Regions from separate parts of the Paenibacillus sp. FSL H7-0442 genome, predicted to be linked through region 1. Evidence: riboswitches for the same ligand, from Rfam matches in the RefSeq annotation. Region 1 holds a riboswitch; the other holds the start of a gene.
The links. Region 1 has a riboswitch for FMN ahead of MHH57_RS06445 (DMT family transporter). Riboswitches for the same ligand answer to the same signal wherever they lie in the genome.

Region 1 (11,247 bases):
CTCATTTCGTAAAATCATAAATTTCTCAAATACGCTCTAGTTTATAATGCTTTTCCAGCACTTCTTTAAAAACATCAACAGGGTACTTGTATTCAACAGTTTTGAAAACAATCCGGTTATTCCACTGGTTTTTTTCCAGTTCGCACCCATGCTCCATATCCAGTTCCTTCATAATAAATATAATCTCATCTAAGGTTACCAACACACTATGTCTATTCGTCGTAGTTGCCAGCATCTGCTCGCCTTCCTGTGTGTATGCCTTCACGATCTGCTCATCAAACCCTTCGCTGATCATTAATTCCTTCAAGGCTTGTATAAAAAGAGTCGGCAAGTTTTTGTACTGCGATTTTTTAATCCCAAACAGCGTGATGCTTAAGCGGGATATATCATGCATAAACACTATATTTTTTCTTCGATTCAGTAAAAATAAGCTGGCATGCCAACTATTTAAAGGCGGATAAATATCAACTTGAAGTGGTTCAGTCTCCCATTCCTTCAGCAGTTTTTGTGTTCCTCGTATGACAAACATCGTTGCTCTCCTTTATTGACGCTCCTGTACCGCAGCGTGATTCGACATACCTGATTTCTTGTATAAAGCATGTCACGTATATCATAACATCGTATTCCAAACACCGGATTATAAACTCTTTCAGTATAATAGAGGAAAGATATATTGCCAGACACAGCTGATTACGTAACTCCCTGGGACGATCCAGGGAGTTTCCATTTTTTCTTTGGATATTTTTTATGGAAATCCCCTCCACTGCTCTATATAATTCAGGTACAGTTCGTCACACGAGCTTAATCTAAAAATTAGGGGTGTTCCACACCTATGCCACAGCATATTTTACTTATTGAAGACGATCTATCCATTGCCGAAATGCTACTTAAAGCACTCACTAAGGAAGGATACAGCCTAACCACTGCCTATGACGGGGAAGAGGGGCTTCTTGCCTTTGAACGTCATACCTATGATCTGGTACTGGTGGATTTGATGATGCCGAAGGTGGACGGTATGGAGGTGATTCGACGAATTCGTACCCATAGCGCCGTCCCGATTCTGATTATGTCAGCCAAGGACAGCGACGTGGATAAAGCGCTTGGACTGGGCTTTGGGGCAGACGATTATATTGCCAAACCTTTTTCAATGCTGGAAATGACCGCTCGTATTCAGTCCGCGATCCGAAGATCTACTACATATGCCCGTCAGCAACAGCAGGAGGAACAGCCGCAAGCACAAGTTTTGACCTACGGCAGTCTGTGCATTGATTTTGATCATTTTACAGTCATACGCAATGAAAACGAAATTCAGCTAACAGCCAAAGAATCCGATATTTTGAAGCTGTTTGTAGCCAATCCAAACCGGGTATTTACAAAAGCACAATTATACGGATTTATTTGGAAGGACGATTATATGGGCGACGAGAACGTGATTAACGTCCATATTCGCCGCCTGCGTGAGAAAATTGAAGAAGATCCCTCTCATCCTGTCCACATTAAAACGCTATGGGGCATTGGCTACAAATGGGAGAATGGCTGATATGAACATCGAAAACATTTCTGAATGGATTGTCGGTCTCATCATGTCAGTCGTTATAGTATGGCTTTGGCGGGAGCGTATGGCCAATAAGCGCAAAATAAGGGATATCCGAGCCCTACTAGAGCGAATAGTGACGGTGAATCATGCGGAAAAGCTGCTATATGTCACAGGTGACGTTGAACTGCAACGACTCATGACGGAAATTAATCGACTGCTGGACTTGAATCTCAGAGTGTCTGCAGATTACAACCGTAGCCAAATTGCTATGCGCAAAATGATTTCGAACATTTCACACGATCTCAAGACCCCGCTTACGGTTGTGCTTGGATATGCCGAGATGCTGGATGGCGATCCGACTATTTTGCCGGAAGAACGTATAAAGCTGCTATCCAAAATTCATCAAAAGACAAGCGAAGCGATTGAGTTGATCGGAAGCTTTTTTAATTTGGCGAAACTGGAAGCTAATGATACGGATATTCCGTTGACACGACTGGAAGTGGGAGAACTGTGCAGACGCAGCATTTTAGAGTTTTATGACCTGCTGACTGCACAGGGGTTTACTGTGCATATTGAGATCCCGGAGTACCCCATTCATGCCTTGGGGAACGAAGGAGCGATTGGGCGGGTGCTGAATAATCTGATCTCGAACGCCATTCGCTACGGGGCAGATGGACGGACGCTAGGCCTGACGCTGTCAGAACAGCAGGATACAGTGCGTATAGAGGTATGGGATCGTGGCAAAGGCATACAGGAATCTGAGCAAGATAAAGTTTTTGAACGTATGTACACACTGGAGGACTCCCGCAATAAGGCGGTACAAGGCAGCGGACTGGGCCTTACGATTGCCAAACGTCTGGTTGAAACGATGAACGGAGAAATTCAATTGACCAGTAGACCTTATGAGCGGACAGTCTTCTCTTTTACATTGAAGAAAATCAACTATTAATCGAACTCAACATACTCAACTTAATAAATTTGTAAGAATCACGAAAGAAAAATGAACATTTCGCCCTTTATCCTTGAATTATCAGCAGTATACGAAGGGAGAACACCCATGACTTACGTAATACGTACACATCAGTTGACCAAAGCCCTGAAGGGTAACGAAATTGTAGCGGGAGTCAGCATGAATGTGCGCAAGGGAGAAACCTATGGCTTTCTCGGCCCTAACGGGGCAGGCAAGACGACGATGATGAAAATGATTACGAATTTACTCAAGCCGACATCGGGTGAAATTGAATTATTCGGTGAGAAATTAACGCCAAAGTCGTATCATCTGCTCGGACGGATGGGTTCGATTATTGAATACCCGATTTTTTATGACAGGCTGACGGCGCAGCAAAATCTGGAACTTCATTGTGAATACATGGGCTACTATAATAAGCAGGCTGTCCGAGATGCCCTGGAATTAGTAAACTTGCAGAATGCGGGTGACAAGTCGGTAAAAGACTTTTCACTGGGAATGAAACAGCGTCTCGGGATTGCCCGCGCTATTGCGACTAAGCCAGAGCTACTCATTTTGGATGAACCGATTAATGGTTTGGACCCCGTGGGAATCAAGGAAATCCGCCAACTATTCCACATGCTATGCAAGGAATATGGGATGACTCTGCTCGTGTCCAGTCATATTTTAGCGGAAATAGAGCAGATTGCGGATACGGTAGGCGTGATTAATCACGGAAGGCTGATTGAGGAAGTGTCGATGGAACAGGTGCGAGAAACCAATACGGAATACATCGAATTTACGACCAACGATTGTAAAAAGGCGGCCTACGTCCTCTCCCATCATCTGAATCTGAATAATATAAGGGTGCTCAATGAACAGAATATACGTATTTACGACTCAAATGTACCGCAGAAACAAATTACGAAGACGCTCATTTTAAATGATATAGAAGTGGATTCCATTCATCAGAAAAGCAGTACGCTAGAAGACTACTTTTTGCGGCTGTTAAACGGAGGTGATCTCCATGCTTAAATTGATGCAATTGGAGCTGAAAAAATTTCATCTGGCGGGTTATATCCGTTCAGCACTGATCGCCAATGCATGCATTCTTGGGTTGCTCTGTATCATCGCGCTGGACAGCCAAAGTACAGGAATACCCGAATTTACACAGTACACTCAGCTTCTCGATCTCATGGACATGCTGGTCAGAGCCACATTTATTGTGTTTGCCTCTGTTCTTCTGTGCCGCTTTATCGTAGGGGAATTTAAGTCCAAATCGATTACGATCCTGTTCATGTATCCGATTCACCGTCAGAAGCTGATGATCGCCAAGCTCTTGGTTGTGCTGCTGTTTACCTTCTTATCTATTATTATTTCGGAAATAATCATTACGGCTGCTATTCATCTGCTCAACCAGCTTGTCTTGATTGTACCCGATAACCTTACTCTTTCGATACTGGGTCAACAATCAGCACGGACGCTGATCAATGCCGTTGCTGCCAGCTTTATGGGACTGGTTCCGCTGTATATGGGGATGCGAAGATACTCTGTACCCACCACCATTGTGACCTCAATCCTGATTGTAGCATTGCTTTTCTCCAATAATAACGGCGCTACACTTAGCTCCATAGCCCCCGTGCAAATAGGCTTCTCTATACTGGGAATGCTTGTGGCTTATGCAGCGATTCGACGCATTGAGTATAAGGATATTACTTCATAGTATGTAACTTAGTAAAACGCTTTCGAAAAATAGATGAAAATCATTGTTAGATATACACACATTTTTCACTGGACTTCATTCTAAAACAGGTATATCCTATAGGAGAAATTAAAAAACGGAATAAGGATCTTCGGGGTAGGGTGAGATTCCCAACCGGCGGTATGGCTCATGGAGCTAAGCCCGCGACTCTGTATCTGGCAACAGGATACGGACTGATTTGGTGAGATGCCAAAGCCGACGGTAAAGTCCGGATGGAAGAAGATCGAAATATCAACATGCCGCGAAGTGGATGAATGCTGCGTTATGGGTTTTGCAGTAGCAGTAACTTCATTTAACTTGCATAAAGCGGCAAGTTTATTTGATCAACCCCCGTCTTGCATGGCCTTTCGCCATAGACGGGGGTTTTTGTGCCACCGGTCCTGTATTCGCAAGGAGCTAATTGAGTATGAGTCAATCTTCTACTGTACTAACATCCAAAGGTTTTGATCATAGCTCCCACATGAAAAGCGGTTTTTGGCTGGTCGCAATAGGAGCAGCCTTGTGGGGCGCTGATCCGCTGTTTCGTATTATTTTGCTAAAATCATTTACTTCAACACAAATTGTACTAATGGAGCATATGCTGCTTTTCCTTGCTCTGACACCGATGCTGTGGAAACATCGTGAGGAACTCAAAGCGGTACGGCTTCGTCAAGTTTTCGCTATTTTGTTCGTCTCGTGGGGCGGCTCGGCTCTGGCCAGCGTGATTTTTACCATGGCGCTCAGCAACGGTGATCTGAATGCTGTACTCTTACTCCAGAAGCTTCAACCATTGGTCGCTATTATTCTGGCCCGCGTTATATTGAAGGAAATGCTGCCGCGTCATTTTGGATTATTAATTGTCGTCGCTCTGTTCGGGACGTATCTTCTGACCTTCGGTTGGTCGCTCCCCTTCGGGCATGTTCGTGATTTTGCCCAGGTCGGTAGTCTACTTGCACTGGGTGCAGCGGTTCTGTGGGGCGGTTCGACAGTCATGGGAAGCTACTTGCTTCGTTCAATGAAATATGAAACGGTAACCTCCCTCCGCTTCATGGTGGCGCTCCCTCTGCTGATTGTCCTCACCTCTGTAGAGCATGCGCCATGGAATATGCCTGCCGGTACATGGGCAGGCGCAGCTGTGATTATCAACTTGCTATTGCAGGCATTGCTTCCGGGTCTTCTTAGCTTATTGCTGTATTACAAAGGCTTAAGTACGACCAAAGCGTCTTATGCTACGATGGCAGAATTGAGCTTTCCCATGGTGGGGGTCGTGATTAATTGGATCGCATTTCAGCAAATCGTTACTGTAGCGCAATTGACTGGTTTTATGCTCATCTGGATTACGCTCTTTATGATTTCACGTCAGCAAAAAAATTAACAGTTCAATGTCCCCTTCATGACTCACCCAAGCCAAATTGTGAAGATGCTTTTGCATCTCCGATTTGGCTTTTTATGTGTTCGCATTAATATTAATCATAGTTCTTTAGACCTGTTTTTCAAAAAAAGTGTCTAAAATATGCTACTATTTCTCGTTTCCCAATGATTACATCTATAAAATTCGTCGGTTTATGTCGAATAAAACAATGTAGTGATCATCAGACACAGAGGAGCAAGAACTATGACTAAAACAAAACAAACAGTTCCGTGGTGGAACAGGTTTCTCAAGCAGTTTTATTTAATGAGGACAAGATTAATAATATCTTTTTTAGCTGTGTTATTGATTCCGAGCGTACTTATCGGGTACTTTTCTTATCAGGGGGCTACGACACAACTCAGTCAGCAAATGGGCGGTTCCGTATACACGAATCTGTATCTGATCCGGAGCAATGTCAATCAGTATGTAGCGCCTATTATGAAAGACCTGGACGTGCTTACCACTGAAATCAATTCTGATTCCATTGGTACCAACCAAGAGACCCTTCAGAAAAAGTTAGATGTTATCGTCAAGGCTCACCCCGAGCTAGATGCAGCGCTTCTCGGCAATGAGAAGGGGCAATACATACGTTCGCCGAAAAAACAGGAGTCCGATTATGATCCCAGGGAGAGAAAATGGTACAAAAACGCGATGCTGGAAAAGGGTAAAGTATTCGTCGGTGTTCCAGTTGCCAGCGTCACGACAGGGAATTTAGTCGTTAATATATCGGGAACGCTGGAGGACGGTGAAGGAGCTGTTGCCCTGGCTTTGAACCTGGACAAAATGAGTGAAAGTCTGCAGTCTGTTAAGATTGGTGAGCGCGGAGGACTCATTATTGTTGATTCTGAACATAAAGTTGTATCTGGGACTGGAACAGCTTTCAACAAGACAGGCAAAAAAGCGGCTGACGCCATAGAAGGACTTCCCGAAGTGGCGACAACCGTCGAAAATGATAATCCTTCCATGTCGCAAATTCAATTTATGAATCGAGATATGCTGGCCTTTACACTTAAGGACCCTCTCACCGGTTGGAGCATTGTCGCACTGTCGGATCTGGAGGATTATAGTGATGCAGCCCAACCAATTCTGAAACAAAGCCTGATTGTGATTGTTATTTCCATACTTGCCGCGGCGATCATCATTGTGCTTATGGTCCGCTCATTCTTAATTCCGCTGCGCAAGCTGCAAGCAGGAACACGCATCGTCCGTGACGGAAATCTGACCGAACGTGTTAATCTATCCAGCAAGGATGAGTTCGGCGAACTGGCACAGAATTTTGACCAGATGACGCATTCCTTGCATACGATGGTCTCAGAGGTCAACCAAACCTCCTCCCGACTTGCTTCCTCTTCCCTGATAATCAAGGAAAGCACAGAGCAAACGACGGAGTCCGTACAACATGTAGCGGAAACGGTTATGGAATCCGCGGAAAATGCAGCCACCAGCGCCGAGGCATCCGAGCAGACCGCTAATGCCGTTGAAGAAATGGCGAAGGGTGTCAGCACCATTGCCGAATCGGCAAGCTCCATCGTGGATTCAGCAGGACAAACCGAGCATGATGTGGCTCAAGGCAGCCAAATGATCAGTAGTGTACGGACCCAAATGGACCGTATTCTGGAGGCTGTCAGCCAAACGGCTAGCTTAATGGATGAGCTATCCCAGCTCTCGGACGATGCGAAGCAGATGAATACGGCTATTGCCGCCATTGCCAAGCAAACCAATTTGTTGTCTCTGAACGCGTCTATTGAAGCTTCCAGAGCTGGCGAAGCCGGGCGTGGATTTGCCGTAGTCGCTATAGAGGTACGCAAGCTGTCTGAGCAATCCAAGGAAAGCGCGGATTCCATCAGTCAGATTATTACTCAGATGCTCGATTTGATTCAACGCTCTACCGCTACCATGAACGGTAATGTTCGTAACCAGGTAGGTGAAGGTATGCGTATTAGCCAAGATGCAGAAGGTGCATTTACGAATATTGAGCGCTCTACTTCTCATATCGTGGAACAAATTCAAAGTGTGTCCGCTGCTGCTGAACAAATCTCAGCCAGTACAGAGGAAGTCTCCGCCACTGTTACCCATTTGGCAAGCCTGTCTCGCAATTCGGCGGACAGCTCGCAGACAACATCTGCTGCTGCTCAGGAACAAATGGCAGCTATGGAGGAAATTGCCTCTTCGTCACAGGAGTTGTCCAACATGGCGCAGGATTTGCAACAGCTGGTTAAGCGATTTAAGATTTAACTTACTACTAACAAAAGCCTTCGTCCGTATACAAATTACGGGCGAAGGCTTTTTACATTTGAGTTCTTGATATGCTCTCTCTCTTGTTACTTATAGGGTCATCTGACCGGTTAAATGACGGCGTCTATCTCCTTCAGGGTCGTGCTCCACCTTAATATTCTGATGGAAAATAGCTGTAGTCCGCTCTTCTCTGTCGTACATCGGCCAAGCCCCCTCGGACAGCACTGGCTTCCCATCACGTGCAAAAGCAACCCATGCCTGCTGCATATCTTGAGCCAGCTTCTGCATCGAAGGTTGAATCTCTAATCCAAGCTTATCTAGCAGCTCCAGATTATCGAAAACAAACGCAATCTCTGCACCGTGAACCGCTTGTCCAAAGGTAGGATGCCCCGGCAATGTCCAATCAAAACGATACATCCATACAGGCGCATGCGCCGACTGTGCAACAGCAAGAGCCAACGCAGGACGCCAAAAAAATAGATCGGTCAACATTTGCGCCTGTCCCTCAATCGTAACCGGAAAAGGTTCTATCAGGTCGCCGATGTCTGACATGCCCGTCATCATTTCCAATGCCTGTCTCGCTGTCGACTTGTTCATTAGATGGGATTCTTTTCGGATGAAATAGCCCCCCTCATGCAAGTTCGTTCCAATCAAAACGGAAACCTGCTTTGCTGAACCTTGCGCGATTGCAGACAGGGGTACATCTGGCAAGGTCACACCGTCCACAACGGGTTGATAGATCATCGCCATCCCTGGTCCGATGACTTCATGCGTCTTCGCCATCGCTAGCATCAGCGCATCTGTCGGCAGGCTAAACAACCTCTCTGGATGCTGAGTGTCCACACCCAGCTGCTGTAGATACACAGCCGTCACTTGCTCGGCCTGTGAAGTTGGCAATACCTGCGACGCACCGCTCTGCAAAATCGCACGCTGGAACAGTCCTTTAGCTGCTGGCATCGCCAATAAAGCGGCAATACTCATCGCGCCTGCTGATTCACCGAACACCGTCACTTCGTCCGGATTGCCACCAAAGGCAGAGATGTGATCCCTAACCCATTCCAGCGCAGCGATCTGATCCAGTAGTCCCGCATTAGAGGTCAGGCCATCTCCCTTTGGAGTCAGATGCAAAAACCCTAACGGCCCCAATCGATAATTGATCGTAACAACCACAACATCGCCATTCTTCGCCATGCGTTCCCCGTCATATAAAGGTATAATCCCGGACCCCGTGACAAAGGCACCGCCATGAATCCACACCATCACTGGACGTCCCTTCTCAGGAGTCTTCGAAGCAGGTGTCCAAACGTTCAGGTATAAGCAATCCTCTGACTGCTTAGGCGGTTCCACCAGATTTCCAGTCATACTTTCAGCGGATGGCATAGGTTGCGGACAGATTGGCCCAAAACTCGTCGCAGCCCGCACACCCTCCCAAGACTCCAAAGACTGGGGCGCGTGAAAACGTAGTTTTCCAATAGGAGGCTGTGCATATGGGATACCTTTCCATACATGATATCCATTTCCTGATTCCCCACGCAATTGACCTAGACGAGTATGTACTATAATACTCTCCATCATGAAGCCCCCTTTATTTCGTAAGTTCAACACAACGGTATAATATCAATCTTTACATATCTCTATTATACCCTTTGCACACGGCCAAACCAAAAAATACCGGAAGCACTTTTGCGCTCCGGCATTTTTATAAACAAGATAGGGAAATAGCGATTAATCCCGAACTTCTTCTTTTGGAATCAGCTTGTAAATTTCTTCGCTTTCCATAGAGTCAATTAGTCGGTCTAGCCACTTGTAATAAGCGACGGCCTGCTTCATCTTCAAACGATCTTGCTGAAGAATCGCCTTAAATTCCTCGTACTCTTCACCCTGATTCATCAATTTGTCCAGCTCATCAATGGCTTTGCGCAGTACCAGTAAATTTGTTTCTACCGCTTTTCTCCATTTAATAGCGAAGAAGTCAGTAAATGTTTGATGCCAGTCATATTCAACTTCATACAAATCCTTGCGTGAGCCTTTGCTCCATACCTTATTTACCATTTTCAGATCCAATAATGTGCGAACTCCTGTACTCATGCTCGTTTTGCTCATTTCCATTTCACGGCCCATCTCGTCCAGCGTCATTGGTTTATCCGCAAAAAAAAGCAAACCGTATAAATGCCCCGCAGACAAAGTAATCCCATACAGGTCCATGTTTTTACCTATAGCTTCTATGACACGTTTGCGAATTTTTTGCAGCGAAGCCTGCTGCTCATCACCTAACTGGTACAAGCTCATGCTTGCAACCTCCTAATTTTAGAGCATTTTGCACAACCTAGTATGAACGATTTACCCGTAAAAGATTAGCTTTGACGCAATATATGAAATCTTTCAACAATAAATGAAATGTTTCAAAAGCAAAGCTTCTGTCTATATTACAACAGCATGGGTCGTTCAAAATCATAATTCGCAAAATTGCTAATGATAGTAAACTTTTTAAATTATGGATATACATAAATCTTTTTCTTATGGTTATATTTCATTGTCTATTTTAAAAAAAGCACTATCGGTTGTAAAGTTCCGAATGTTTGAGCATTCTATAGAACGAAGGAGCATATCTAAGGAAACTTTGTACAGTTTTTTCTGTACGTACTTTATGAACAGTTTTTTTGTTTGAAATGTAAGCAATGCTTCTGTTACAATTAATTTTGTCATTAACCGTTCAGGATGTTCAGAATTATGATTTTTATACTCAATCCTTAATGCAACATGGGGTTAATACCAAGCAAAGTATAGAAAGAAGAGGTGTATGTATGACGATTTTGGAAGTCAAAAATGTCAGCAAACTCTTTGGTCCTCACGCAGAGCAAGGTGTTCCGCTCCTGGAGCAAGGCTGGGGCAAGGAAAAGTTGGCCAAAGAAAAACAGATTACTGTTGGTGTCAATAAGGCCAACATGGAAATTAAGCAAGGTGAAATTTTCGTAATTATGGGGCTATCGGGCAGTGGCAAGTCCACTTTGGTGCGAATGCTAAATCGCTTGATTGAGCCTACCTCCGGTGAAATTCTGGTCCACGGCAAAGATCTCCGTAAGATGAACAAAGAACAACTTCGCGAAGTTCGTCGTAAAACCATCAGCATGGTTTTTCAAAAATTCGCTCTGTTCCCACATCGGACTGTATTAGAAAATGTAGAATATGGTCTTGAAATTCAAAAGGTAGAAAAAGCACAGCGTCAGGAAAAAGCGCAACAAGCGCTGGAACTGGTTGGTCTTAAAAACTGGGGCGATAAAATGCCCGATGAATTGAGTGGCGGTATGCAGCAGCGTGTCGGTCTGGCACGGGCGCTGGCTAATGACCCTGAAGTGCTCCTGATGGATGAAGCGTTC
Region 2 (11,247 bases), 1.9 Mb from region 1:
CTTTGCCATAAATTAGACTCCGCTCCCACTCACGTTCACTTAGATGGCGAGCAATCCCTTTATATTTACGATACTCCACCAGCTTGCGGACCAGTTCCTCACGTGGATCATAATCCTCTTCCTCATAAAAATCCAAATCGTCATATTCCATCACAGGTGGCTTGGGAAGCAACAATTTACTCTTAATGGATAAGAGCGTCGCCGCCATCACCAGAAACTCGCTCGTAATGTCCAGTTCCAGCTCCTGCATACTGTGCAAAAAAGCCATATACTGATCAGTAATATCGCTAATCGGGATATCCTGAATGTCGATTTCGGCTTTATCAATCAGATGCAACAGTAGATCCAGCGGACCCTCGAATGTTTCCAGCTTGTAGTTTACGACTGTCAATGTGCTTCCCCCTGCCTTACTCCAATCATCATTCAACAATACCTTTCCCTATAGCACTTATGCTCTGCGTTATCAATCCCTCTTTCTGTAGTATATACGTCATCGCCTTGCTTAACAATCCAATCCCTTTTTTCCCCTTGCAGTTTATACCGTTCTATTCAGCTATTCCTATCATTAAAATTGCTTGCCGAGATTGGCCATTTCAATCGCAGCCAGTGCTGAATCCCAACCTTTATTACCAGCCTTCGTACCTGCTCGTTCAATAGCCTGTTCAATGTTTTCTGTAGTCACTACCCCAAAAATAACAGGTACTCCCGTTTTTAGGCTGCTCGCTGCCACACCCTTGGCCACTTCATTGCAGACGATATCATAATGTGAAGTAGAACCACGGATGACCGTACCCAGCGTAATTACGGCATCATATTTGCCGCTTGCAGCCATTTTTTGCGCAATTAGTGAAATTTCAAATGCACCCGGAACCCAGGCTACATCAATTTCATCTTCCTGTGCACCATGTCGTTGAAGTGCGTCAATTGCACCGCTTAACAGCTTGCTCGTAATAAACTCATTAAATCTGCCCACCACAATACCATATTTTAAACCGTTCGATACAAGATTACCTTCTAGAAAACGTGCCATATTAATCAACCTCTCTTAATTTAAATTATTTACAATGACAAACGGCGACGGTAGTCCACCAAATGCTGAATACTGATCAGTTTCAATTGATGTCGCTTGGCGACCACTGCCAGATCAGGCAGGCGGGCCATTGAGCCATCTTCCTTTATAATTTCGCAAATGACCCCAGCAGGCTTGAAGCCACTGAGTCGGGCCAGATCAACAGCCGCTTCAGTGTGACCAGCACGCTGCAAGACACCACCATCGCGAGCAATCAGCGGGAACATGTGACCAGGCTTGCGGAAATCACTGCCTGTGACTGCTTCGTCTGCCAAGGCGCGTACAGTCAAGGAACGCTCGGCCGCTGAAATACCCGTTGTTGTCTCCATATGATCTACCGATACCGTAAAGGCAGTACCGTGGAAATCTGTATTTTGCTCTACCATAGGATGCAATTCCAAGGCCTCGGCTCTTTGTCGTGTAATTGGCACACAGACCAACCCGCGACCTTCTGTAATCATGAAATTAATGACCTCAGGCGACGCTTTTTCAGCCAAAGCGATAAAATCGCCTTCATTTTCGCGCTGTTCATCATCCACCACAATAACAACTTTACCGTTTTTTAAGTCCTCCAACGCTGCTTCGATGGAATCCAAACGAATCTCTTCGTCATGTTCCAACTCGCCATGCTCTATGACGTTTGCCATTGCACTTGTTTGGCTACCTCTATCCATAACACTTTCCTCCTTATGTCTTGTGCCACGAATGCTCCTAAACAGGCTTACCCTTCAATATCAGGCAAAGCCGTGTTTCGCCAAATAGTCCAAACTGAGAGGAGCTTCTTCTACTCTCTCCGCCTCCGCTGCACCTCTGTAATTTAAAAGCTGTTCTACATATTTGCCCAAAATATCGCATTCGATATTGACGGTATCTCCCTCACGTTTGGCTTGTAAGGCCGTTTCGGATAAGGTGTGGGGAATAATGGATACGGCAAAGGTATCTCTCGTACGCTGTGCGACTGTGAGGCTGATACCATCAATTGTGATTGACCCTTTGAGAAGAATATATTTAAATAATGTTTGATTTTTAGGCTCAATTTCGAACACAACTGCATTCTGATCTGATGTTACCCCGCGAATCGTTCCCGTCCCGTCCACATGTCCTTGCACGATATGTCCTCCGAACCTTCCGCTCGCCGTCATCGCTCGCTCCAGGTTGACTCGGCTGCCTGATCTCAACTCTTTCAGATTACTGCTGCGAAAGGTTTCCGGCATCACATCAACCTTAAAGTCTTTCGTACCGATCTGTATCGCCGTCAGGCAAACGCCATTCACTGAGACACTGTCTCCTATTTTCAAATCGCCCAACACCACGGAACCCGAAATCCCCAGCACCATCGCTTCACCGCTTTTGGAAATAGTTTGAATGCGACCCACTTCCTCGACCAATCCGGTAAACATGCCTTCACTCCTTTCCACTACATTCAGTTTATCCCTAATTCATCAGCTATAAGCGCAAAAAACCCCCAGTTCGGATTCAATCCGTCATGGGGGTGATGAGAGTCACATTTGTAGTATACAAGCGCAGTTCATATGCATCTTAAGACGACATGAAATCATAGGTTTGCCAATAGAAAGCATGACTGAGGATACAACCAAATACGCTCTGAACACCATCAAAAAGAAAGCTTAAGCAAGCTATCGCCCGATGCTGTCCTACAACGAAATAAGCCGTACGCACAATTGGGTATGCTAAAAATTGGCACATGTCACGTCACATGCGCTTCGTATCCTTCTCCCATCCAGACTATACTGTCGGTCCCGGATTTGCACCAGGTCCACCTTCTGCCGATCATTCAGCATCCGGGTCACGGACTAAGCCATGCTGTTTCTCACAAAAACGATCCACAAACATGTCATCACCGCCGGTGGGGAATTTCGCCCCGCCCCGAAGGATCTTGCTCTTATTTAATTGAATTAACATTAAACTTGTTACGTATATTAGCACCGACTTCTAAAAAAAGCAAGTTATCAAATAGAAGCTCCTGCTTTGGTTTTGACATATTGGCTGGAGAGTTCTTCAAACCAGGTTTTATCGTTCATATGAAGCGCCAAGTCAATCAGATCGGCCAGTTCCTCGACTCCCAGCTCTGTTGCATGATCAAAGGTAATTACGGCTGAAGCAACCGGTCCTCGCCCTTCCTCAGAACATGCTTCATAATCCAGTCGTACATCAACATGTCCGTCAATAAACTCGCATTTTAGAAAATAAATAATTTCGCACATTAAAATGGGGCGTACTTGTGTTTCTAACACGCAATCCATCACCTTGGCAGAATAATGCTGGTTCGTCAGCGTAAATTTGTGTTCTGTCGCTGCCAGCGAGGTCCGTCCAAAATCATCCGTAAACTTGAGTTCCACTGGCTTGATGTTCATAACCTTAGGGATTTGCTTCTTTATAATTTCGATTATTTCAACTGTATTCAGCTTAATCATTACCTGCACCTCATTGCATCTTAAAATTCAGAAGAAAACTTTTTAACGTGCCTCTTATAGGCCTCCACTCCTATATCGGAAATCATTACCTGTTTTTTTATGCTTCAACCCATAAACGACAAAAAAGATTCTTTGCGCAAAAAGCGCAAAGAATCTTGATCGAGCCACTACAGTAACAGCGGCTAACAATGTTAATCGATGATTATGCAAAAAACAGGATTATAGCTCTGAAATTTCATGTTTCTTTTTCAGGATAGTCCAGCGACGCTCAATCTCCTGTTCAAAGGTCGCCAGCGTAGCCTCCTCCTTAATAAGATGCTTCGTTTTACCCATTAATTTCAGCCATTCAGCAGCTGGAATTCGTTTTCCTTTGTCCTCCGGATTGTACGTAATCGTCGTACTGCCTTGCTCTATTTCGTACAAAGGAAAGAAACAGGACTCGACTGCGGCGCCCACAATGCTGGTACCCAGTCTGTCTTCGGATTTCCAATTCAGCGGACAGGCGCACAGGATTTTACCATAGGCCGTACCCACGTTGTTTGCATACCATTGAGCCTTGGCTGCTTTACGCAGCATATCCTGCGGATGACTTTCAGCAGCGGTAAAAGCATACGGAATGTTACAAGCAGCCATGATTTGCACGGTATCCTTGTGATGCCCTTGCTTTCCTTTTTGCATTTTACCTACACCCGACGTACTGGTCATGTGACCGAGCGGAGTGGAGTAAGATTGCTGTGAACCTGTATTCATGTACCCCTCGTTATCATATTCCAGCATGATTAGCTTATGATTACGCAGAGCCGCACCAATCGCAGAACCCATACCAATATCCATCCCACCGTCACCACTAATCATGATAAAGGTCGGATCGTCCGACATCTCAATTTCATTACGCCGTTTCATTTCCATGTAAGCTTCTAGCGCTCCTGAAAGGGTAGCGGCCCCGTTTTGAAAAAGATTGTGGATCATCGGTTGTTTGTGTGATGTATATGGATACCCTGTCGTCGTCACATATACGCAGCCTGTCTGGAACAGCACGACAATATCCCCTTCAATACCTTTGAAAAACAGTTCCAGCGCAGACAATGCCCCACATCCTGGACAAGCTCCGTGGCCTGGTGAAAGACGCCGTGGTTTGGTTGTCAACGACCGCAAAGGGGGTACCTTGACCTTGAGCTTCCCGGTCTCCTCGTCCGGCGTAACCTGAATCAGACCCGTACGGTAATCATTACCACGTGGCGGCTGCATAACTTGCGGCATCACCTTGTCCGGTGAACCCGAATTAATTCCGTAGTAATCAAAGGGCTTCTCTACTCGTCCGGCCTCTGCCGCCTCGATTGCAAGCTGGAAGAACGCCTCTGCATCTTCTGCATAAAAATCTTTGCCGCCCAAGCCAAAGATACGGCTCAACACGAGTGTCCGATTCAGCGGGTCCTCCTGCAAGGCCGCTTTAATTTCATGCGTTAAATTACCGCCGTCTGCCCCATACGAGTCTGCACGCTCACCTACCAGCAACGCCTTGACATTGCGTAATGCTTCCCGCAGTTGTGCGGCTGGGAACGGTCGGATGATGTTCGGACGTATCACACCAGCTTTAATTCCGCGCGCGCGGAGTTGATCCGCCACATCCTTGGCCGATTCAGCCGCCGAATTCAACAGAAATACCGCAACCTCAGCATCCTCCATTTGATACAGATCTAAAATCGGGTATTCCCGACCGGATAAAGCGGCATATTCTGCTGCTACCTGCTCATATACTCCTTCTGACAGCTTCAGTGCTTCGGACAGCTGAACATGATTATTCGTCAAGTCATCGCCGTTCATATGCGCGCCCACAGTAACAGGATGATCAAAATCCGTAATATTCGGATAATTTAAGTTCGGGTTAGGACCTACAAAACCACGCACGGTCTCAGCATCGGCAAAATATTGCACTTTACGTTTTTGATGGGACGTATAAAAACCGTCATATGCGACCATTACAGGCAGCCGAACATCGCTGTGCTCTGCAATTTTTAGTGCCATAATGTTCATATCATACACAGCCTGTGGTGTACTTGCCGTCAAAATGACCCAGCCTGTATTCAAACCATAGTACAGATCCGAATGATCTCCGCGAATATCTAGGGGACCACTGACAGCTCGTGTCACCAGATTCATAACCATAGGAAAACGGGTACCTGACTGAACAGGTAACTGCTCCAGCATGTACAGGAAACCTTGCGAACTAGTGGCGTTCACCACCCTCGCTCCCGCTGCGGCAGCTCCATAACAAATCCCTGCCGATCCGTGTTCTCCGTCTGCTGCAACCAGCTTAATATTATGCTGACCTCTCGTTCTCATCTGATCTAGATACTGCGCTACCTCGGTAGATGGAGTAATCGGGAAATATCCCATCATATGATAATTAATCTGCGCAGCCGCCGTTGCTGCCATTTCATTACCGGATTCGAACGTTGTCACTTGCGCGGCGCCTGTCTGTTTGAGTTCTTCCTCCAGTTTTGCCATTACGCACGCCCTCCTTCATATACCGGAAATTGGTGGGCAACTCGATTCTGTTCAGCCCATCCCCATTGCTCGCGACGCGAGCTTAGTGCCCCCGATGGGCAAATATCTACACATTTCAGACATCCTTTGCAATACTGGTAATCAATCCCTTGCAAAAATGGCATCATTCTTCCGCGTTTGTCTGCTTGCTCTTCCCATACAAAACAGTAATCCGGGCAAATCGAATCACACTTGGCACAATGGGTACATTTATCAACTTCATATTCAGGCACATACCCCTGACGTGAACCACTAACATCTCTCGTTATGCTGTTTCCCTGAGTTGCAATAACGCCCCCCAGTAATTGCGTTTCGTATCCCAGCAATGGCTGCGGACGTTCAAAAACCCGATCCTGCGCGTCATCAGTAACCGGATATACGTGCAGTTCCATTTCATCATAACCACGGTTAAACGTACGCAGATTAGGTTCCACTAACAGTGGATTTTTCTTTTCAAAGGTACTGCGTATAACCGATCTCATCGCTTCCGGGTCCAGGAAGTCACAGACACGGAACAAGGCACCGAGCATGGACGTATTTAGTTTGGTTCGCTCTTCCAGTGCGATGCCCATCGCATCCACCACCGCTAATGTTCCGGATACCAGTCCCAAATCAGCCCGTATTTCTTCTGCTGGACGCGTGGAATTAACCACTACAATCCCATCCGCTGGCAGTCCGCTGATTACATTTACCGTTTTGTATAACGTTTCATGGAAAATGCCTACCACATGCGGTTGCTCAATCGGACTGTGATCCCGAATATCGACTTCTGGCTCACAGAAACGGACGAAACTTTTAACCGGAGTTCCCTTTTTTTCCGAACCGTAGGACGAAAAATTTGAAGCATTCAGCCCCAAACCAAGCACCCCGGTTTCGGCCAACATTTTGCCAGCCAGATTAGCGCCGAGTCCACCAATGGATTCCAGCCGGATTTCAAAAAATCCGAGTCGATTTGTGCTCGTTAAAATAGACAATGTGATAAGCCCCCTTCTTTTCCAATCCTTAACGAGTTTGAATACTCATATAAAAAAAATTGGAAATTGCATTCTTATGAAAAGGCTATCACAACACTTACTTTTCGAATGTGATCTTACGCACTGTAATGCCTACGTGATTGCGAAAATCAATAAACCGTCAAACAAAAGACAACAAAAGCCGCCCTGTCCAAAGACAGAACGGCTTAGGTGCAACGCTATTAAAAAAAGATCATGTAATTAACGGTAAAATTACACGTCAAATACTTTAACCTCTTTCATTTTGTCGCCTTGCTTTACAGCATCAATGAATTCCATACCTTTGGTTACTTTACCAAATACAGTATGTACTCCATCTAAATGTGGTTGTGGAGCGTAGCAGATAAAGAATTGGCTGCCACCTGTGTTGCGACCTGCATGAGCCATGGACAGAACGCCTTTGGCATGCTTTGTTGTATTCGTAGCTGTTTCACAGTCAATCGTGTAACCAGGACCGCCTGTACCGTTACCGATCGGACAACCACCTTGAGCAACAAAGCCAGGAATGACACGGTGGAAGCTCAAACCGTTGTAGTAACCGCTGTTTGCCAGCTTTTCAAAGTTAGCAACGGTGTTTGGAGCTTCTTCTGGGAAAAAGTCAATTTCGACGATACCGCCGTTTTCAAGATCTATTCTACCTTTTTTCATTGTTTGTATCTCCTTTTCAACCTGTTTTGAGAACTAAATAACATCAAGTTCCAGTTTACTATGAATTGCCGCGCTTAGCAAAGTCTTGTCCAAAAAAAAGGGCCATTGACCCCGGTATATGATTACCGACTCAATGGCCTGCTTGATCTTACAATGTTAAAATCAGGACGAAACCGTAATCTTGGCGTTGGGCTGAACCGCCGGACTGGCTTGATCACGAACCAAGCGCTGTGGCACAACATCGTTGCGTACGATATCTTCGTAGGTTTCCCGACGCACCACCAACTCGGCCTCACCGTTGTTGACAAATACAACTGCAGGTCGACGTATTCGGTTATAATTACTCGCCATCGAGTAATTGTAGGCTCCGGTTGAGGCAACAGCGAGCAAGTCGCCGCTATTTATACGAGGCAGCTCTACATCCCAAATCAGCATATCGCCGCTTTCGCAGCATTTGCCCGCAATGGACACCGTCTCTTCGTTCGTATCCTGCGCTCGATTAGCCAGCATCGCTTCATACTTGGCCTGATACAGTGCAGGGCGTGGATTATCTGTCATCCCACCATCTACCGAAACATATTTACGTACTTGCGGAATATCCTTGATGCTTCCTACTGTATATAAGGTCGTGCCTGAATCGCCTACAATACTGCGTCCCGGCTCAATCCAAATTTCTGGAAGTTCATCGTAAAGTCCTGAAAAATAAGTTTTCACCGCTTCGCCGATAGCCTGCACATAGGTGGAAACTTTCAGCGGTGTGTCCTCCTCTGTGTAGCGAATGCCAAATCCCCCACCCAGATTAATCACTTTGAAAGAAAACTGAAGCTGTTCCTTAATTTCTCTGGAAAAAGCTGCAACCCGTTCAGCAGCCATTTGGAAGCCATTCACTTCGAATATTTGCGAACCGATATGAGAATGTACCCCCAGCAGGTTAAGATGATCTAGCTTGATAGCCTGTTCCACTGCTTGGCGTGCTGTACCGTTCCCAATGTCAAAGCCAAATTTCGAATCTTCTTGACCTGTGGCCATATATTCATGCGTGTGCGCCTCAACCCCTGGTGTAACCCGCAGTAAGATATTCACCTGCTGTTCCTTCTCAGAGGCAAGGGCCTGCAACAAATGCAACTCCATTTCGCTATCGACGACGAAGCAACCAATTTGCGCATCTAACGCCATTTCAATTTCTTCCGGTGTTTTGTTATTGCCGTGAAAATGGATTCGTTCTGCCGGGAACCCTGCTTGTAGCGCAGTAAATAATTCTCCACTGGAAACAACGTCAAGCGACATCCCTTCTTCAGCAGCTAAAGCGCACATCGCCATAACACAAAACGCTTTGCTTGCATAAGCAACTTGAAACTTCAATCCAGTTTCACGAAAAGCTTCTATGAATTCCCGGCAACGCCGGCGGACTAACTGTTCGTCAACAATATATAGCGGCGTGCCAAAACGCTCTTTCAAAAGCGTTGTATCACAACCGCCGATCTCCAAATGTCCATTGCTGTTAATTTTACTGCTTCCATGCAAATACATGTTCTGGCGCCTCTCTTTCTGGAACAAGCTAGTCATATTCCATCGAATGTTTACACCAGTATAGCAAAAAAAACATCAAGAACAATGGATTTTTATGCAGATCATTTATATTAATGCTCCTGTCCATTGCCTGAGTTCGAATCTGTGTCGGCATCCGTATGGGGCATACGCGTATTGTCCCTCGTTTTGTTAGATGACGGGCGGTTAGCCGCATCTAGTACAGGCATACGGAACAAGATGGAAGCTAACGCTTTGGCATTAAAAGGAATGAACGGCCACAAATACGAAGAATTATATGACCGATGCAGCGTCAGCATCAAAATGATCAGTGTCGTACCCACGACAAAGCCCGGTACGTGAAAAATCGCAACAGCAACCAGCAGGAATAGTCGAATCAGTCTATTTGCCAGCCCCAGCTCGTAGCTCGGTGTTGCGAACATTCCTATGGCAGCGACAGCCATATACAGCACGACCTCATTCACGAAAAGTCCCGTCTTAACCGCTATATCACCGACCAGAATGGCTGCGATCAAGCCCATAGCGGAAGCCAGTGGTGTCGGAGTATGCACAGCCGCCATTCGCATGAGATCGACCCCTAGTTCCACGATGATAAACTGTGCAATCAGCGGAAGATGTGCTTCCTTTTGAGGACCAATAAAATCAAGAAAAGCTGGTTTTAATTCGGGATTGATGACCATTAGCAGCCACATCGGAAGCAGAAACATTGAGGCGAATATGCCTAAAAAACGTACCCACCGCAAATAACTTCCCATAAAAGCGGTTTGCCGATTTTCTTCTGCATGCTGACACAAGTCAAAAAAAGTGGTAGGCAAGATCATCACGCTGGGTGAGGTATCTACGAAAATAACGAGTCTCCCTTCCATAATATGCGATGCCACGACATCTGGTCGCTCCGAATATCGTACTAATGGATATGGATTCCAACCTTTATTGATAATCGTCTCCTCTAATTGCTTATCGGCCAGCGGAATACCATCCAAATTAACATTTTTAATTTTGTCTCGTACAGTATCCACCATCACCTTATCTACAATATCGTCAATATAGCCCAAGCATACGTCCGTTCGAGTTCGGCGTCCGACCTGCATAGCCTCAAATTTAAGTCCTGGGTCCCGCAAACGCCGGCGTACCAGACCTACATTTGTAAGCATTGTTTCAGTAAACCCGTCGCGGGCACCGCGCACAACCCGCTCCAAAGAGGGTTCCTCTGGACTACGCACCGGATAATTACGGGTATCCAGAATAAGGGAAAAACGTTCACCTTCCATGAAAAAGGCACTCATCCCCGTCAGTACCTTGTTAATGACGACTGACATCTTATCTGTCTTCTCCACCTGAATATGTGGAATAAAGTTTTCGAAATACGCTTGTAGTCCATCGGAAGAGAGATTATCCGGCGTCAGATAGGTGAGCCGCTTTAGCACTTCAAGCATAATTTGATCCTTCGCAAAGGTATTCAGGAACAGATATCCAGTATGACGCCCTCCCAGTGTCATTTCCCTGAATACGACATCAAAGGTCTCCCCCAAACCTAATACTGTTTCAAGTGTATTCTTGTTATCCTTCATCCTCGGCGATATATTATCTTCGGCCTGCCAGTAGCGAACGGACTCCTCTACGTTATCAGATCGCTCACTCTCTTTTTTGTGTTTAAAACGTGCAGATTCCTGCGCCTGCTTTTCCTGCCATGGACTCAACTTTTCTTCGCCAGTATGATATTCCCTTCCGATTACCCCGTCTTCTTGATGCTGCTCCCGATGCTCTTGATCCGCTCTGTGATCCATATTCCTTGTCCCCTTCGCTTTCGTTGTTAACGGTTGTATACAAACCAGTCAAATAAGGAACCCGTCACCTTACCAAGCACCATTGCCATTAGCAGACCGAGCATATACACGGTCATGTGGAGTCGCTTGGCGAGTATAGGCAGGAGATTTAATACCTCCGTTAAAGCCGCGGCGAGCAAACCAATAAACACTCCGCAAAA

Region 2: it holds a riboswitch for FMN, as region 1 does, so the genes downstream of both, ribE (riboflavin synthase) here and MHH57_RS06445 (DMT family transporter) in region 1, are expected to answer to the same signal.

Annotation. Positions count from the first base shown of each region.
Region 1 is NZ_CP151963.1:1,422,277-1,433,523, reverse strand. It holds gene MHH57_RS06470 (hypothetical protein) at 26-529, opposite strand; gene MHH57_RS06465 (response regulator transcription factor) at 833-1,540, shown strand; gene MHH57_RS06460 (sensor histidine kinase) at 1,542-2,486, shown strand; gene MHH57_RS06455 (ABC transporter ATP-binding protein) at 2,595-3,518, shown strand; gene MHH57_RS06450 (hypothetical protein) at 3,511-4,206, shown strand; FMN riboswitch at 4,329-4,473, shown strand; gene MHH57_RS06445 (DMT family transporter) at 4,652-5,599, shown strand; gene MHH57_RS06440 (methyl-accepting chemotaxis protein) at 5,840-7,870, shown strand; gene MHH57_RS06435 (carboxylesterase/lipase family protein) at 7,961-9,442, opposite strand; gene MHH57_RS06430 (transcriptional regulator) at 9,596-10,159, opposite strand; gene MHH57_RS06425 (glycine betaine/L-proline ABC transporter ATP-binding protein) at 10,675-11,247, shown strand, end outside.
Region 2 is NZ_CP151963.1:3,368,841-3,380,087, forward strand. It holds gene MHH57_RS14740 (segregation/condensation protein A) at 1-391, opposite strand, end outside; gene ribE (6,7-dimethyl-8-ribityllumazine synthase) at 566-1,030, opposite strand; gene ribB (3,4-dihydroxy-2-butanone-4-phosphate synthase) at 1,060-1,743, opposite strand; gene ribE (riboflavin synthase) at 1,804-2,469, opposite strand; FMN riboswitch at 2,795-2,968, opposite strand; gene MHH57_RS14760 (IDEAL domain-containing protein) at 3,040-3,504, opposite strand; gene MHH57_RS14765 (thiamine pyrophosphate-dependent enzyme) at 3,724-6,012, opposite strand; gene MHH57_RS14770 (2-oxoacid:acceptor oxidoreductase family protein) at 6,012-7,025, opposite strand; gene MHH57_RS14775 (peptidylprolyl isomerase) at 7,278-7,712, opposite strand; gene lysA (diaminopimelate decarboxylase) at 7,875-9,242, opposite strand; gene MHH57_RS14785 (spore germination protein) at 9,353-11,047, opposite strand; gene MHH57_RS14790 (stage V sporulation protein AB) at 11,074-11,247, opposite strand, start outside.